4 regions of the Streptomyces sp. NPDC086787 genome follow, and region 1 is predicted to be linked to each of the others. Evidence: riboswitches for the same ligand, from Rfam matches in the RefSeq annotation. Region 1 holds a riboswitch; each other region holds the start of a gene.
The links. Region 1 has a riboswitch for thiamine pyrophosphate ahead of ACIPK3_RS27860 (thiamine ABC transporter substrate binding subunit). Riboswitches for the same ligand answer to the same signal wherever they lie in the genome.
Positions count from the first base shown of each region.

Region 1 (3,964 bases):
TTCGCGCGGTACGCGCACGACCCGGAGCAGTGGACCGACATCCCCGCCGCCTCGCGGGGCAAGCTCCGGGAGGCGCTGCTTCCCGAGCTGATGACGGTCGTACGGCATCTGTCGACCGACCAGGGGACCACCCGCAAGACCTTGTGGCGGCTGTTCGACGGCACGCTCGTCGAGTCGGTGCTGATGCGCTACCCGGACCGGGTGACGATGTGCATCAGCTCGCAGGCGGGCTGCGGCATGAACTGCCCGTTCTGCGCCACCGGGCAGGCGGGGCTGGACCGGAACCTGTCCACCGCCGAGATCGTGCACCAGATCGTGGACGGGATGCGCGCACTCAGGGACGGCGAGGTGCCCGGCGGGCCTGCCCGGCTGTCCAACATCGTGTTCATGGGCATGGGCGAGCCGCTCGCCAACTACAAGCGGGTCGTGACGGCCATCCGGGCGCTCACCGACCCGGAACCGGACGGCCTCGGGCTGTCCCAGCGCGGCATCACCGTGTCGACCGTCGGACTCGTCCCGGCGATCCACCGCTTTGCCGACGAGGACTTCAAGTGCCGTCTGGCGATCTCCCTGCACGCGCCCGACGACGAACTGCGCGACACCCTGGTCCCCGTGAACACCCGCTGGAAGGTGCGCGAGGTGCTCGACGCCGGCTTCGAGTACGCCGCCAAGTCCGGGCGCCGGCTCTCCATCGAGTACGCCCTGATCCGCGACATCAACGACCAGGCGTGGCGCGGTGACCGGCTCGGCCGGATGCTCAAGGGCAGGCCCGTGCACGTCAACCTGATCCCGCTCAACCCCACGCCCGGGTCCAAGTGGACCGCCTCGCGGCCGGAGGACGAGAAGGCGTTCGTGGAGGCCATCGCGTCCCACGGAGTTCCGGTCACCGTCCGTGACACCCGAGGTCAGGAGATCGACGGTGCCTGTGGCCAGCTGGCGGCCACCGAGCGGTAACCTGACCCGGTCAGTACATCTTCATATTCCGACAGGGGAGCGCCACAGCGCTGAGAGTGCGGCAGACGGGCCGCAGACCCTCTGAACCTCGCCCAGGTCATTCTGGGTAGGAAGTTCGGTCGTTACTCAAGCTGTTGCGCCCTGCCCGGGCACCCCGGGCAGGGCCGCGTCTCTTCCTGGACACCCAGGAGGAAATCCAGTGCACCGCAAGACCTTCGTGGCCGTCGCCGCCGGGCTCGGCCTGCTCACGCTGTCCGCATGCGGTTCGTCCGCGGACAAGGGGGCGGCGGACTCCAAGACCGTCGTCCTCGTCAGCCACAGCTCGTGGGCCGTCTCGAAGAACGTGCTCAAGGACTTCGAGAAGCAGTCCGGCTACAAGGTCAGGGTCCTCACGGACGGGGACGCCGGCCAGGCCGTCAACAAGGCGATCCTGACCAAGGACAACCCGCAGGGCGACGTCTTCTTCGGCGTCGACAACACCCTGCTGTCCCGCGCGATCGACAACGGTCTGTTCCAGCCGTACGAGGCCAAGGGGATCGGGACGGTCGACGCCGAGTACCAGCTCGACAAGGGCAGGCACCGGGTCACGCCCGTCGACTACGGCGACATCTGCGTCAACTACGACAAGGCGTACTTCGGCGAGCACGGGCTCACCCCGCCGCGGACGCTCGACGACCTGGTGAAGCCCGAGTACAAGAACCTCCTCGTCACCGAGAACGCCGCCACCTCCTCGCCCGGCCTCGGATTCCTCCTCGCGAGCGCGGCCCGGTACGGCGACGACAGCTGGCCCGAGTACTGGACGAAGCTCAAGGCCAACGGCGTCAAGGTCGTCGACGGCTGGGAGCAGGCGTACAACCAGGAGTTCTCCGGGTCCGCCGGCGGAAAGAAGGCCAAGGGCGACCGGCCGCTCGTGGTGTCCTACGCCTCTTCACCGGTCGCCGAGGTCGTCTACGCCAAGCCACGGCCGGCCACCGCCCCGACGGGTGTCGCGGACGGCACCTGCTTCCGGCAGACCGAGTTCGCCGGGCTGCTGAGCAACGCGAAGAACACCAAGGGCGGCAAGGCGCTCATCGACTTCCTGGTCGGCAAGGAGTTCCAGGAGGACGTACCGCTCAACATGTTCGTCTACCCGGTGGTCCGGGGCGCCAAGGTGCCTGCCGAGTTCACGGAGTACGGCCCGGCCGCCAAGGCCCCCGCGACCCTGACGCCCGGCAGGATCGCCGACAACCGCGACCAGTGGGTCAAGACGTGGACGTCGCTCGTACTGAAGTAGCCGGTCGACGGCGCCGTATGGAGAACGTGGCACGGCTCGCGCTGATGGCCGGGCCGGTCGCGTTCTTCGCGCTGTTCTTCGCCTACCCCGTCACCGCCATCGTCGCCCGTGGCCTCAGGGCCGACGGGGTCTGGCGGCTCGGCCCGATCGCGGACGTCGTCGCGCGGCCGGACATCCGGCACGTCCTGTGGTTCACCACCTGGCAGGCGCTCGCCTCCACCGCGCTCACCCTGCTGGTCGCGCTGCCCGCCGCATATGTCTTCGCGCGCTTCGCCTTCCCGGGAAAGCAGGTCCTGCGCGCCGTCGTCACCGTCCCGTTCGTGCTGCCGACCGTCGTGGCCGGTACGGCGTTCCTCGCGCTGCTCGGCCGTGGCGGGCTGCTCGACGAACTGTGGGGCGTACGGCTGGACACGACCGTGTGGGCGATCCTGCTCGCGCACGTCTTCTTCAACTACGCCGTCGTCGTACGCACCGTCGGCGGCCTGTGGTCCCAGCTGGACCCGCGCCAGGAGGAGGCCGCGCGGATGCTGGGCGCCTCACCGCTCGGCGCCTGGCGCAAGGTGACCCTGCCGGCCCTCGCGCCCGCGGTGGCCGCCGCCGCGCTGATGGTGTTCCTGTTCACCTTCACCTCCTTCGGCGTGGTCCAGACCCTTGGCGGCCCCACCTTCTCCACCCTCGAGGTCGAGATCTACCGGCAGACCTCGGAGCTGCTCGACCTGCCCACCGCCGCGGTCCTCACCCTCGTCCAGTTCGCCGCGGTGGGCGCGATCCTCGCCGTGCACGCCTGGACGGTACGGCGCCGGGAGACCGTGCTGCGGCTGGTGGACCCGTCGGTGACGGCGCGCCGGCCGCGCGGGGCCGGGCAGTGGGCGCTGCTCGCGGGTGTCCTCGCCACCATCGCCGTACTTCTCGTCCTGCCGCTCGCCGTGCTGGTCCGGCGCTCCCTCGACGCCCCCGGCTTCGGCTACTACCGGGCGCTGACCAGCGAGGACGGCAACATGTTCCTGGTGGCGCCGATCGCCGCGATCGGGAACTCCCTCCAGTACGCCGCCGCGGCCACCGCCATCGCCCTGCTGGTCGGCGGGCTCGCCGCGGCCGCGCTCGCCCGGCGCGACGCGGGCCGGCTCGTCCGTGGATTCGACGCGCTGCTGATGCTGCCGCTCGGGGTGTCCGCGGTGACCGTCGGCTTCGGCTTCCTCATCGCGCTCGACAGGCCACCGCTGGACCTGCGCCAGTCCTGGATCCTCGTACCGCTCGCGCAGGCGCTGGTCGGGGTGCCCTTCGTCGTGCGGACCATGCTGCCCGTGCTGCGCGCGGTGGACGGGCGGCTGAGGGACGCGGCGGCCGTGCTCGGGGCGTCGCCCTGGCGGGTGTGGCGGGAGATCGACCTGCCGCTGGTGCGTCGGGCGCTGCTGATCGCGGCCGGCTTCGCCTTCGCCGTGTCACTGGGGGAGTTCGGAGCCACCGTGTTCATCGCGCGGCCCGACAGCCCGACGCTGCCGGTCGCGGTGGCCCGGCTGCTGGCCCGGCCCGGCGACCTCAACTACGGGCAGGCGATGGCCCTGTCCACGATTCTCATGGTGGTGTGCGCGGTGGCGCTGCTGGTCCTGGAGCGGCTGCGCACCGACCGGACGGGGGAGTTCTGATGCTGCTGAGCCTCGCGGCCGCGACCGTGCGCTTCGGCGGGCGGCCGGTGCTGGACGCCGTCGACCTCGACGTGGCCGAGCACGAGACGGT
Region 1 is NZ_JBIVBC010000015.1:72,645-76,608, reverse strand. Features, by position in the region: gene rlmN (23S rRNA (adenine(2503)-C(2))-methyltransferase RlmN) at 1-954, shown strand, start outside; TPP riboswitch at 978-1,085, shown strand; gene ACIPK3_RS27860 (thiamine ABC transporter substrate binding subunit) at 1,154-2,227, shown strand; gene ACIPK3_RS27855 (ABC transporter permease) at 2,272-3,873, shown strand; gene ACIPK3_RS27850 (ABC transporter ATP-binding protein) at 3,873-3,964, shown strand, end outside.

Region 2 (3,964 bases), on a different contig from region 1:
GCAATTCCGCGAACTGCGCCTCGTCGTTGGCGTCCGCGATCGAGCCCGGCCTGAGGCCGTCGCCCAGCGAGTACGTGACGTCGTAGGCGGCGAGGATCTCGCAGAGTTCCTCGAAGTTCTCGTAGAGGAAGGACTCCTGATGGTGCGCGAGACACCAGGCCGCCATGATCGAGCCGCCGCGCGAGACGATGCCGGTCTTGCGGTTCGCGGTCAGCGGGACGTACGGGAGCCGGACGCCCGCGTGGACCGTCATGTAGTCCACGCCCTGCTCGGCCTGTTCGATGACCGTGTCCTTGTAGATCTCCCAGGTGAGTTCCTCGGCCCTGCCGTCCACCTTCTCCAGCGCCTGGTAGAGCGGCACCGTCCCGATGGGTACCGGGGAGTTGCGCAGCACCCACTCACGGGTGGTGTGAATGTTGCGCCCTGTTGACAGGTCCATGACCGTGTCGGCGCCCCAGCGGGTGGCCCAGGTCATCTTCTCGACCTCCTCCTCGATGGAGGAGGTCACCGCGGAGTTGCCGATGTTGGCGTTGACCTTCACCAGGAACCGTTTGCCGATGATCATTGGCTCGATCTCCGGATGGTTCACGTTGGCGGGCAGTACAGCCCTGCCCGCCGCGATCTCCTCGCGGACCACCTCGGGTGAGACGTTCTCCCGGACGGCCACGAACTCCATCTCCGGCGTGATCTCGCCCCGGCGCGCATACGCGAGCTGTGTGACCGCCTTGCCGTCCCGGCCACGGCGCGGCTGGCGGGGCCGGCCGGGGAATACCGCGTCGAGGTTGCGCAGGCCCCCACGGGGGGATGTGTGCCTGACCCCGTCGTCCTCGGGACGGACGGGACGGCCCGCGTACTCCTCTGTGTCGCCGCGGGCGATGATCCAGTTCTCCCGCAGCGGTGGCAGGCCCCTGCGGACGTCGGTCTCCACTAGCGGGTCGGTGTACGGGCCTGAGGTGTCGTACAGCGTGACCGACTGCCCGTTGGTGAGATGCACCTGACGGACCGGCACGCGCAGATCGGGACGTGAGCCCTCGATGTACCCCTTGTGCCAGCCGATGGACTTCCCGGTCTCCTCGCCGACCGCGTCCGGCGCGTTCGCGCCGTTCGCGTTCTGCGCTGAGGCAGGCGTGCGTATGTCCTTCTTGGTCATGAGACCTACTCCCTACGCCGGCATTACCCGGTAACAGGTTCAGCGGTCGACGCAGCGGCTTCCGTCTCTGTCGCCATTCGTGTGAACCAGCTCGTGTTCCACGTGAAACATGGCGAATACGGAGGTCAGCGCCCTCTCAGCCCGGTGCTCCGAGCTCCCGCGTGTGCAAAGGTGCTTCTACGCTAGCGTCAATTCGGGCGAGATGAACAGAGGGCCCCTCTCTCGTTCTTGCGATGATCGGCCGGTGACCACGATGCAGAACCACCCGTACGAGCCGCCCGAGCCGCCGCACACCGGCTCGGGAGAGGGCGACGGACGACACGGCGGCGGACACGGCCACTCGCACGGTCACAGCCACGGCCCCGCAGCTCCGGTCTCCAAGCACCTGCGGAAGGTCATCGCGGCCATCCTGATCCCGTTCGCCACGGCGGTCGTCGTCGGGCTCGTGGTGCTCTGGCCCGGCGGCGCCCCGTCCCACGAGCGCACCGGGGTCGGCTTCGACCGGCAGACCCAGCAGGCCACCGTCACCGCGGTGGTCGAGGTGAGCTGCGAGTCGGTGAACGCCTCGGGACAGACCCCGCCCGATGACACCTCCAGCGGCGGGAACGGTTCGGCGTCCCGGAAGGCGAACGGCACCTGCAAGAAGGCGACGATCCGGATCGACACCGGCAAGGACAAGGGCCGCACGTTCACCGAGATCGTGCAGCCCGACCAATCACGTCAGCTGCACCAGGGCGAGAAGGTCGTGGCCGCGTACGAGCCGTCCGCGCCCAAGGACCTGCAGTACTCGGTCACCGACGTGGACCGGAAGTTCCCGATGGCACTGCTCGCCGGGATCTTCGCGATCGCCGTCGTGGCGGTGGGTCGCCTGCGCGGCGTGATGGCGCTGATCGCACTGGCCGTCAGCTTCCTGGTGCTGACCCTCTTCATCCTGCCCGCGATCCTCCAGGGAGCGAATCCCCTGCTCGTGGCGGTGGTCGGGGCGAGTGCCATCATGCTGATCGCGCTCTACATGTGCCATGGCCTGTCGGCACGCACCTCGGTCGCGGTGCTCGGCACCCTGGTGTCGCTCGTGCTGATCGGCCTCCTGGGTTCGGAGTTCATCGACTGGGCGGTACTGACCGGCAACACGGACGACAACACCGGCCTGATCCACGGCCTGTATCCGTCGATCGACATGAGCGGACTCCTGCTGGCCGGCGTCATCATCGGTTCTCTCGGTGTCCTGGACGACGTGACGGTCACACAGACCTCGGCCGTCTGGGAACTGCACGAGGCCAACCCGTCGATGGGCTGGCGGGGGCTGTACCGGGCGGGCATCCGTATCGGCCGTGACCACATCGCGTCGGTCGTGAACACTCTCGTCCTCGCCTACGCCGGGGCGGCGCTGCCTCTGCTGCTGCTCTTCTCGATCGCGCAGAGCAGTGTGACGACCGTGGCGAACAGCGAACTGGTGGCGGAGGAGATCGTGCGCACCCTGGTCGGTTCGATCGGCCTGGTCGCCTCGGTACCGGTCACCACGGCCCTGGCCGCTCTGGTGGTCTCGGCAGACCGGCCGGGACCAGGACAGGAGACGGGCAGGACCGCGGACGGCCGGCCGGCCACGACGCGCGGTGGACGGGGCCGACGCCGCAAGAAGTGACGCCCGGGCGGCGCATTGCCGCCGGATCAGGAGAAGCGTTACTGCACCGGTCCACACAGCGCCACCGAGCGCCGTGCGCTCATCCCCATGACGTTCAGCCGGCGCTCTGTTCCTCGGCCAGGATGCGGTCCAGGGCCTCGTCGAGATGGGCGTCGAAGTCGGCGAGCGCTCCCTCCTGACCGAGCGGGACCAGTTTGTCCGTGCGGTCCAGGAAGGCCACCAGCGGCGGCGCCGAGGAGCGGAACACCGCCTGGTCCCCGCCGACCTGAAGCCGGATCAGGACCTCGCCCAGCACGTCCGAGTCGGTGGGCGCGATGTGCACATCGCCGTCGCCGCACGGCCGTCCCACCCCGTCGATCAGCAGCTCACGTCCGAAGGCCCAGGTCACCGGAGCGTCCCCGGGCAGATGGAAGGTGAGCCGCACGGCATAGGGATCACAGGTCTCGTAACGCAGCTCCACCGGAATACGGAAAGAGAGCTCCTCGGACACGAGGAAGCTCATCATGACCTCTGCTTGTACGGACTCGCGCATCGCCTACCCCGTCTAATGACACCGACTGGCCGTGTTTGATCCCTGTGACACTGGTCAAATCTTGCAGAAAGTGCACGCGAGATCACAAGGAGTGAGTTTTCAGATACTGATAGAGAGCGCGAGCGTCCCGAGGTTCCGCCCGACCTCGCTCTGCAGCCGACGGGCCGCGGGCAGCAGCCGGTCGGCCTGGTGGGCGGGCAGTGAGATGGCCATCGTGGCCGCGGTGGCGCCGACCGTGATCGGGATCGCGGCGCACACCGTCCCCAGCGCGTACTCCTGGTGCTCGGTCACCGGTGTCATCCGGCGCACCCGGTCCAGGCGCCGCAGCAGGCTCTGGCTGTCACGCACCGTGTACGGGGTGAGGGAGCACACCTGATGGCGCGCGAGGTGGTCGCGGCGGGCGGTCTCGTCCATCTGGGACAGCAGGCACTGCCCGACCGCATGCGCGTGCCCGGTCTCACGGAAGCCGGCCCACTCCTCGACCGCCGGGTTGCCCGGGCTGTCGGAGACGCACATGACCTCGATCTCGCCGTCCCGGTACATCGCGTAGTACACCGGCGCACCGAGGGCGTCGCGCCAGTGCGCGAGTACGCCGGCGACCGTGCTGCGACGTTTCTCCTGCGCCCCGCTGCTGCCCAGC
Region 2 is NZ_JBIVBC010000003.1:75,697-79,660, forward strand. Features, by position in the region: gene thiC (phosphomethylpyrimidine synthase ThiC) at 1-1,150, opposite strand, end outside; TPP riboswitch at 1,143-1,321, opposite strand; gene ACIPK3_RS09950 (YibE/F family protein) at 1,404-2,792, shown strand; gene ACIPK3_RS09955 (SsgA family sporulation/cell division regulator) at 2,887-3,324, opposite strand; gene ACIPK3_RS09960 (IclR family transcriptional regulator) at 3,424-3,964, opposite strand, start outside.
Region 2: linked by a shared signal. The riboswitch ahead of thiC (phosphomethylpyrimidine synthase ThiC) and the one ahead of ACIPK3_RS27860 (thiamine ABC transporter substrate binding subunit) in region 1 are both predicted to bind thiamine pyrophosphate.

Region 3 (3,964 bases), on a different contig from region 1:
AGCATCTCTTCGTCGGTGAAGCCGTCGTCCCGCAGGAGCGTCAAGGTGCCGGACAGGCCCTTGACGACCTTGTCCCCGTCGATGAAGGCGGCGGGGACGTGCAGCGCGCGGTTCTCGCCACGGCGTACGGCAATGAGCTGGCCATCCTTGACCAGCTGCCGCACACGTGTCACCTCGACGCCGAGCTGTTCGGCGATGTCGGGGAGGGTGAGCCATGCGGGGACGAGAGCATCGGTCTTTGCGTCAATCTCGGTCACGGAAACAGCGTGCCATCCCGGACTGACAGTCGGAAGTCGGGCCCGCTGTCGTCACGCTCGTGCCACGGCCTGCTTCAGTGGTCGAGCCGGGTCCGTGAGCAGATTCCGGTCCACCGGCGTGCCCGCCTCGATCAGCCGCCGGCCCTGTGCCAGGTCACGCGGTCTGCCCACCGCCAGCAGGGCGACGAGCCGGTCGCCCCGCAGCCAGCAGACGGTCCAGGCGGGTCCGGACGGGTCGCCGCGCCACAGCAGCGTGTCGGCCGCCGCGTGATGACCCGCGTACTGGACGAAGCGGCCGAACTGCTCGGACCAGAAGTACGGGACGGGGTCGTAGACGGCCGGGGACTCGCCGATGATGCCGGCGGCCACCGTGCGCGGCCCCTGGAGGGCGTTGTCCCAGTGGTGGACGAGCAGCCGCTCGCCGTACCGGGCCGACGGGAATGAGGCACAGTCGCCGACGGCGTACACGTCGGGGGCGGAGGCGCGCAGATGGTCGTCGGCCACCACGTCGCCCTGCGCGCCCAGCTCGATGCCCGAGCCGGCGAGCCAGCCGGTGGCGGGATGCGCGCCGATGCCGACCACGACGGCGCCCGCGGGTACCCGGGTGCCGTCGCCGAGGACCACCGCGCCCGGCTCGACGCCCGCCACGCGCGCGCGGGTGCGCAGGGTGGCGCCGCTGTCGGCGTACCAGGCGGTCATCGGCAGGGCCACCTCGGGCGGCAGCGCTCCGGCGAGCGGATGGTCGGCGGCCTCCACGACGGTCACCGCGCAGCCGGCCTCACGGGCCGCGGTGGCGAACTCGGCGCCGATCCAGCCCGCGCCGACGACCACGATGTCGTGCTGGCGGGTGAGCACCGGCCGCAGTCGTTCCGCGTCGTCCAGGGTGCGCAGCAGGTGCACCCCGGGGACGCCCTCCGTGCCGGGCAGCCGGACCGGTTCGGCACCGGTCGCGAGGACCAGGACGTCGTAGGGAACGGGCCCGGAGCCGGTGTCCAGCTCGTGGTCGGCGGTGCGCACCCCCAGTGCCTCGCTGCCCAGGCGCAGATCGATGCCGAGCGACTCGAAGTCGACCTCGAAGGCGGAGCCCTCGGACTTGCCGAGCAGGACGGCCTTGGACAGCGGCGGCCGGTCGTACGGCTGGTGCGGCTCGGCGCCGATCAGCGTGACGGTGCCGTTGAAACTCTGCTCCCGCAGGGCGACGGCGGTCTGCACCCCGGCCATGCCCGCGCCGACGACGACCACTCGCCGTCCCCGTGACGTGCCCCGTTGCTGCGTCTGCTCGCCCACCCGATCACCGCTCACCCGGTCACCATAGACAATTGACAAACTGTCAGTCAGGGGGCGTGCTGGGTGAGCTGCTCCACAATGCTGGTGCCGCTGCCTTCCTGGGACTCCCACCGCCAGGTCTCCTCGAGCCGTACCCGTCCGTCGGGCAGTTCGACGACCGTGGACACGCAGTGCCCGCCGGACGTGCTGCCGTCCTGCTTGAGCTGCGTGTAGCGGAAGTCCAGCCGGTCGCCCTCGCGGGTGCCCACCAGGTGCCCGCGCACGATGTCGCCGCCCGTGTACTCGGCCCAGACCACGCCGTCCTTCTCGTGGTAGGTGAACCGGGTGCGGGTGCCCACCTGGCCGGGGGCCTGGTCGGCCACCGGGGCGAGGGTCAGTCCGTCGAGCGAGCGGGCCATGACGCCGGGACTCCTTGGTTCGAGCGGTAGGGTGGCCAACGTACAGAACTCGCGGGAGCCCGGACGCACCGGGCTGAGAGGGAGGCTGGCGGCCTCCGACCGTACGAACCTGATCCGGGTCATGCCGGCGAAGGGAGGGGCTGAACGCCCATGTCGTCAGGTACGTCGGACGTCCTCGTCGTCGGGGGCGGGATCATCGGCCTGGTCACGGCCTGGCGTGCCGCGCAGCGCGGCCTCGCCACCGCCGTGGTGGACCCAGAGCCCGGCGGCGGCGCCGCGCGGGTCGCGGCGGGGATGCTGGCCGCGGTCACCGAACTGCACTACGGCGAGCAGATGCTGCTCGGGCTGAACCTGGCGTCCGCCCGTCGCTACCCGGACTTCGTGGCCGAGCTGACCGAGCTGACCGGCCATGACCTCGGCTACCGCCGCAGCGGCACCCTCGCCGTCGCGCTGGACGCCGACGACCGTGCCGATCTGCGCGAGCTGCACGCCCTCCAGCAGCGGTCGGGTCTGGAGGCCGAGTGGCTGTCGGGACGCGAGTGCCGGCGCCTGGAGCCGATGCTCGCGCCCGGGGTGCGCGGCGGACTGCGGGTGGACGGCGACCACCAGATCGATCCGCGTCGGCTCTCGGACGCGCTGACGGCCGCCTGTGAGCTCGCCGGGGTGGTGTTCCACCGCACCTGGGCGGAGCGGCTGTCCGTCGTGCGCGACCGGGCCGCCGGGGTCGTCACCCGCGAGGGCGAAGTCCTTGACGCGGGCCGGGTGGTGCTCGCCGCCGGGAGCCTGAGCGGGCGGCTCGCGGGCGTGCCGGACGAGGTGCTGCCGCCGGTGCGGCCGGTGAAGGGGCAGGTGGTACGGCTGACGGTGCCGGCCCGGTACGCGCCCTTCCTGAGCCGTACCGTGCGCGCCGTGGTGCGCGGCGGCCATGTCTACCTGGTGCCCCGGGAGAACGGCGAGCTGGTCGTGGGCGCGACGAGCGAGGAACTGGGCTGGGACACGACGGTGACCGCGGGCGGGGTGTACGAGCTGCTCCGGGACGCCCACGAGCTGGTGCCGGGGATCACCGAGCTGCCGCTCACCGAGACCCGGGCCGGGCTGCGTCCCGGCTCCCCCGACAACGCCCCGCTGCTCGGCCCGACCGGGCTTGACGGGCTGCTGCTGGCCACCGGGCACTACCGCAACGGTGTACTGCTCACCCCGGTCACCGGCGATGTGATGGCGTACGTCCTGGTCACCGGCGAGCTGCCGGAGGAGGCCCGCCCCTTCACACCACAGCGCTTCGCCGCGCCTTCGGCTGCGTCATTCCCCTCGCAACACGGCTCGTCACAACACGGCTCGTCACAACACGGCTCGGAGCGGTCCGCATGAACATCTCGGTCAACGGAGAGCGCCGGGAGATCGCGCCCGGCACGGATCTCGACACTCTGGTCGGTTCGCTGACCGCGGCGCCGCGCGGAGTGGCCGCCGCGGTGAACGAGACCGTCGTACCGCGCGGGCAGTGGTCCGCCACGGACCTCGCCGAGGGAGACCGTGTCGAGGTCCTCACCGCCGTCCAAGGAGGCTGACCCATGGCAGACGATCCCTTCGTCCTCGGCGGTACGCCGTTCTCGTCCCGGTTGATCATGGGCACCGGCGGCGCGCCGAGCCTGGACGTGCTGGAGCGGGCGCTCGTCGCCTCCGGCACGGAGCTGACCACGGTGGCGATGCGACGGGTCGATCCCACGGTGCACGGTTCCGTACTGTCCGTGCTGGAGCGGCTCGGCATCCGGGTGCTGCCCAACACGGCGGGCTGTTTCACCGCCGGCGAGGCCGTCCTGACGGCCCGGCTGGCCAGGGAGGCGCTCGGCACGGATCTGATCAAGCTGGAGGTCATCGCCGACGAGCGGACGCTGCTGCCGGATCCGATCGAGCTGCTGGACGCGGCGGAGACACTGGTGGACGACGGCTTCACCGTGCTGCCGTACACCAACGACGACCCGGTTCTGGCCCGGAAGCTGGAGGAGGTCGGCTGTGCGGCGGTCA
Region 3 is NZ_JBIVBC010000001.1:968,927-972,890, reverse strand. Features, by position in the region: gene ACIPK3_RS04535 (Rv2175c family DNA-binding protein) at 1-257, opposite strand, end outside; gene ACIPK3_RS04530 (NAD(P)/FAD-dependent oxidoreductase) at 309-1,544, opposite strand; gene ACIPK3_RS04525 (hypothetical protein) at 1,592-1,942, opposite strand; TPP riboswitch at 1,984-2,096, shown strand; gene thiO (glycine oxidase ThiO) at 2,093-3,310, shown strand; gene thiS (sulfur carrier protein ThiS) at 3,307-3,507, shown strand; gene ACIPK3_RS04510 (thiazole synthase) at 3,511-3,964, shown strand, end outside.
Region 3: linked by a shared signal. The riboswitch ahead of thiO (glycine oxidase ThiO) and the one ahead of ACIPK3_RS27860 (thiamine ABC transporter substrate binding subunit) in region 1 are both predicted to bind thiamine pyrophosphate.

Region 4 (3,964 bases), on a different contig from region 1:
CATGCCCTGTTCGCCGGTCACCGTGATGCCGGTCAGCTCGGCCACCTCGTCCAGGTTCGGCGTGGTGACGGTCGCACGGGGGAGCAGCCGGGTGCGCACGGCGTCCAGGGCGTCGTCGGCGAGCAGTCGGTCCCCGTGCTTGGACACGCTCACCGGGTCCACGACGACCGGTACCCCGGCGTCCGCGAGCAGTTCGGCCACGGCGGTGACCAGCGCGGGGGAGGCGAGCATGCCGGTCTTCACGGCCTGGACGCCGATGTCGTCGACGACGCTGCGGTACTGGGCGCGCACCGCCTCCACGGGCAGCTCCCAGGCACCCTGCACACCCACGGAGTTCTGCGCGGTGACCGCGGTGACCACGCTCATCCCGTGCGCGCCGAGCGCCAGCATGGTCTTCAGGTCGGCCTGGATTCCGGCGCCACCGCCGGAGTCCGACCCTGCGATCGTGAGGACGCAAGGGGGCGGAGTCATGCGTTCTTCTCCTCCTGGAGGCGCAGCGGGGCGTACACGGCGAGAGCCACCAGGAACGCGACGTAGTACGAGAGATCGGCGCCGTGCAGCGCGTCGGCGACGGGTCCGACGTACAGACCCGTGTCCATGAAGGGCACCGCGGCGGCGAATGCGCCGACGAACGCCAGCAGCGGGGGCCAGGCCCGCCGCGGGCCGGCCGTCGCGGCCGCGAGGTCCGTCACCGGTTCGCGCCGTACCAGCCAGTCGACCACCACGATCGCCACGAACCCGGGGATCCAGTACCCGACGAACAGGAGGACGTTCTGGAAGCGGGCGGTGGTGTCGGCCGCGTGCATCCACAGCACCAGCGGGAAACCGAGCGCCGCGGCGAGGGCGGCGGCCGCGGGGCGGGGCAGACGCACCCCGATGGTCTGGAGGGCCAGGGAGCCGCTGTAGTCGTTCATGGCGTTGCTGCACAGCGCGGCCAGCGCCACGGCGAGCAGTCCGAGCGAGCCCGGGACACCCCCGCCCAGCAGCTGGTCCACGCCCGCGGCCGTCTGGTCGGTGAGCACCGAGGCACCCCACAGGCCCAGGATCTGGACGGCCAGGAAGGACGCCACGAGACCGAGCAGTGTGTACCAGAACATCCGGGAGCGGGAGGTGGTGCGGGGCAGATAGCGGCTGAAGTCGCTTGCGTACGGCGCCCAGGACAGGGTCAGGCTCAACGCGACGGTGCTGGTCAGCACGAACGCGCCCGCCCGATCGGCGCCGTGCGCGCTGCCCGAAGTGACGACGTGGACGTCGCCCGCCATCCGTATCGCGATCAGCGCGAAGGCGGCGGCCAGTACGAACGTCATGAGGATCTGGAGCCGGTGGATCGCCTCGTAGCCGAGGACCCCGAGGGCGCCCTGCCCCAGCATCATGACCATTACCCCGAGCCAGAACGGCCAGCCGCACAGCTGGGCGAGCGCATCCCCGCCGAACAGGCCGATGAGCGCGTCCCAGGCCACCGAAGACGCCCACTGGAGCACCCCGGGCAGTGCCACCGCGCGTCCGAAGGCGAGCCGGGCGAGCGGCAGCTGCCCGGCGCCGGTGCGGCTGCCCCAGGTGCCGAGGTAGGCGGTGGGCACCGCGCCGATCACGGTGCCGAGCACCACCGCGGCGAGAGCGGTGGCGAAGTCGAGGCCGAACACGATGCCGAGGGTTCCGGTGAACACGCCGGTCATCGTCAGGTTCGGCGCGAACCACACGGTGAACAGCCGACCCGCGCCGCCGTAGCGGTTGTCCTGCGGGACGGGCTCGATGCCGTGTCCCTCGACTCTCAGGTCACCGGGAGCCGTGGGCATCCGTCCGTCGAAGACGGCTCTGCCGCCGCCCGTGGGCAGCCCGCTGGAAACACGCCCGAATGGCATGGTGACATCCCTCCGCCAGTACGAACTGGTTCAGGTTCAACGGGTGTGATCTCAGCCCTCGCGGGGCACCCCGTGTCCGGTACGGCGGCAAGAGTAACCCGAGCCGTCCGCCACCATGACCATCAACCCTTGGCGGCCCCCAGGGTCAGACCGCTGACGAACTGCCGCTGGAGCACGAAGTACACGATCAGCGTGGGGATCGCGGTGAGCAGTGCTCCGGCGGCGACCAGGTTGGGGTCCGTGAAGTACTGGCCGGAGAGGTTGTTCAGGGCCGAGGTGATCGGCATCTTCTCGCCGGTCGAGATCAGCACCAGGGCCCAGAAGAAGTCGTTGTAGATCCAGATCGACAGCAGGGTGGCCAGCGCCGCCATCGCCGGCTTGCACAGCGGCAGCGTGATCTGCCAGTACAGCCGCCACACCGAGGCACCGTCCACCAGGGCCGCCTCGGTCAGCTCGTGCGGCAGGGAGCGCATGTAGTTGCTCAGCACGAAGGCGCAGAACCCGGACTGGAACGCCACATGGATCAGGACGAGGCCGAGCGCGGAGTCGTACAGCTTGCCGCTCTCCGTGATCCCGGGCAGGTCGGTGAGCAGGTACATCCGGTAGAGCGGTGTGATGATCACCTGCTGGGGGAGCAGGTTGCCCGCCGTGAAGACCAGGAGCAGCGCCAGGTTGAGACGGAAGTCGAAACGGCTGACGTAGAAGGCGACCAGCGACGACAGGAACAGCGTGAGCAGCACGGCGGGCACCGCGATCAGCAGCGTGGTGCCGAAGTAGTGGGCCATGTCCGACTGCTCGAACGCGTTCGTGAAGTTGTCGAGGTTCAGGGTGTCCGGCCAGGACACGTAGCCCCTGTCGCTGGTCTCGCCGTACGGGCGCAGCGCGGAGAAGACCGCCCACAGCAGCGGGGCGAGCCAGGCCAGCGCCGTCGCGGACAGGAAGACGTGCAGTACGACACGGGCGGGACGGACGGGCGCGCTCACGGTCGCCGCTCCTTCCGGAAGGTGGTCACCAGGTACGGGATGATCACGACGAGCGAGATGACCAGCAGGACCACCGCGATCGCTGAGCCGTAGCCGATGCGGCTGGACTCGCCGATGATGTTGTTGGTGACCAGGATCGACAGCAACTCGGTGCCCTGGGAACCCTTGTTGAAGACGAAGACCAGGTCGAAGGCGCGCAGCGCCTCGATGATGGTGACGACCAGGACGATCGTGTTGGTGGGGCGCAGCGTCGGGAAGATGACGCTCCTGAACGTCTGCCACTCGTTCGCGCCGTCCAGTGCCGCCGCCTCGCGCAGCGACGGGTCCACGCTCTTCAGACCGGCCAGATAGAGGATCATCATGTACCCGGTGTGCCGCCATGAGGCGGCGACGAGGACGGCCCAGAGGTTCAGGTCCGGGTCGCCGATCCAGTCGACGTAGTGGCCGGGCCTGTTGGCCCCGATGAGGCTGTTGATCAGGCCCGTGTCGGGGTTGTAGACGAGTTGCCAGACGAAGCCGATGCAGGCCATCGAGATGACGACGGGCAGGAAGAACGCCGTCTGGTAGACGCGGCTGAAGCGGATCCCCTTGTCCAACTGGACGGCGAGGAACAGCCCGAGCGGGGTCGGGATCAGGATGAGCACGACGAACCAGATGAGGTTGTGCTGGACCGCAGGCCAGAACTGCGGGTTGTCCGCGAAGAGCTGCCGGAAGTTGTCGAGGCCCACCCACTTGATGGAGTCGAACCCGATGCCGTCCCAGGTGGTGAAGGCGAGTGCGACGGAGGCCAGGGCGGCGACCCAGACCAGTAGCACGTGCAGGACGGTGGGCACACCTGCCATCAGGGCGAGCGTGAACCGGTCGCGGCGGGTGAGCAGGCGCCGGTGGCTCCGTGCGGCGCGCGGGGACTTCGTGGTCCTCTCGGTGGTCACGCGGCGGCTCACGAGGACGCGAAGATCTGCGTCTTCTGGCGCTCTATCGAAGACAGCAGGCCGTCCACGCCCTTGGGGTTCTGGAGGAACTTCTGGAGTCCTGGCTGCATCACCGTCGAGGTGAAGTCCGGCCGGGAGTCGCGGTCCATGAACTGGGTGAGGCTCTTGGCACCGCTGATCATGTCGA
Region 4 is NZ_JBIVBC010000002.1:118,318-122,281, forward strand. Features, by position in the region: gene thiD (bifunctional hydroxymethylpyrimidine kinase/phosphomethylpyrimidine kinase) at 1-471, opposite strand, end outside; gene ACIPK3_RS06675 (purine-cytosine permease family protein) at 468-1,862, opposite strand; TPP riboswitch at 1,853-1,945, opposite strand; gene ACIPK3_RS06680 (carbohydrate ABC transporter permease) at 1,985-2,845, opposite strand; gene ACIPK3_RS06685 (carbohydrate ABC transporter permease) at 2,842-3,777, opposite strand; gene ACIPK3_RS06690 (ABC transporter substrate-binding protein) at 3,786-3,964, opposite strand, start outside.
Region 4: linked by a shared signal. The riboswitch ahead of ACIPK3_RS06675 (purine-cytosine permease family protein) and the one ahead of ACIPK3_RS27860 (thiamine ABC transporter substrate binding subunit) in region 1 are both predicted to bind thiamine pyrophosphate.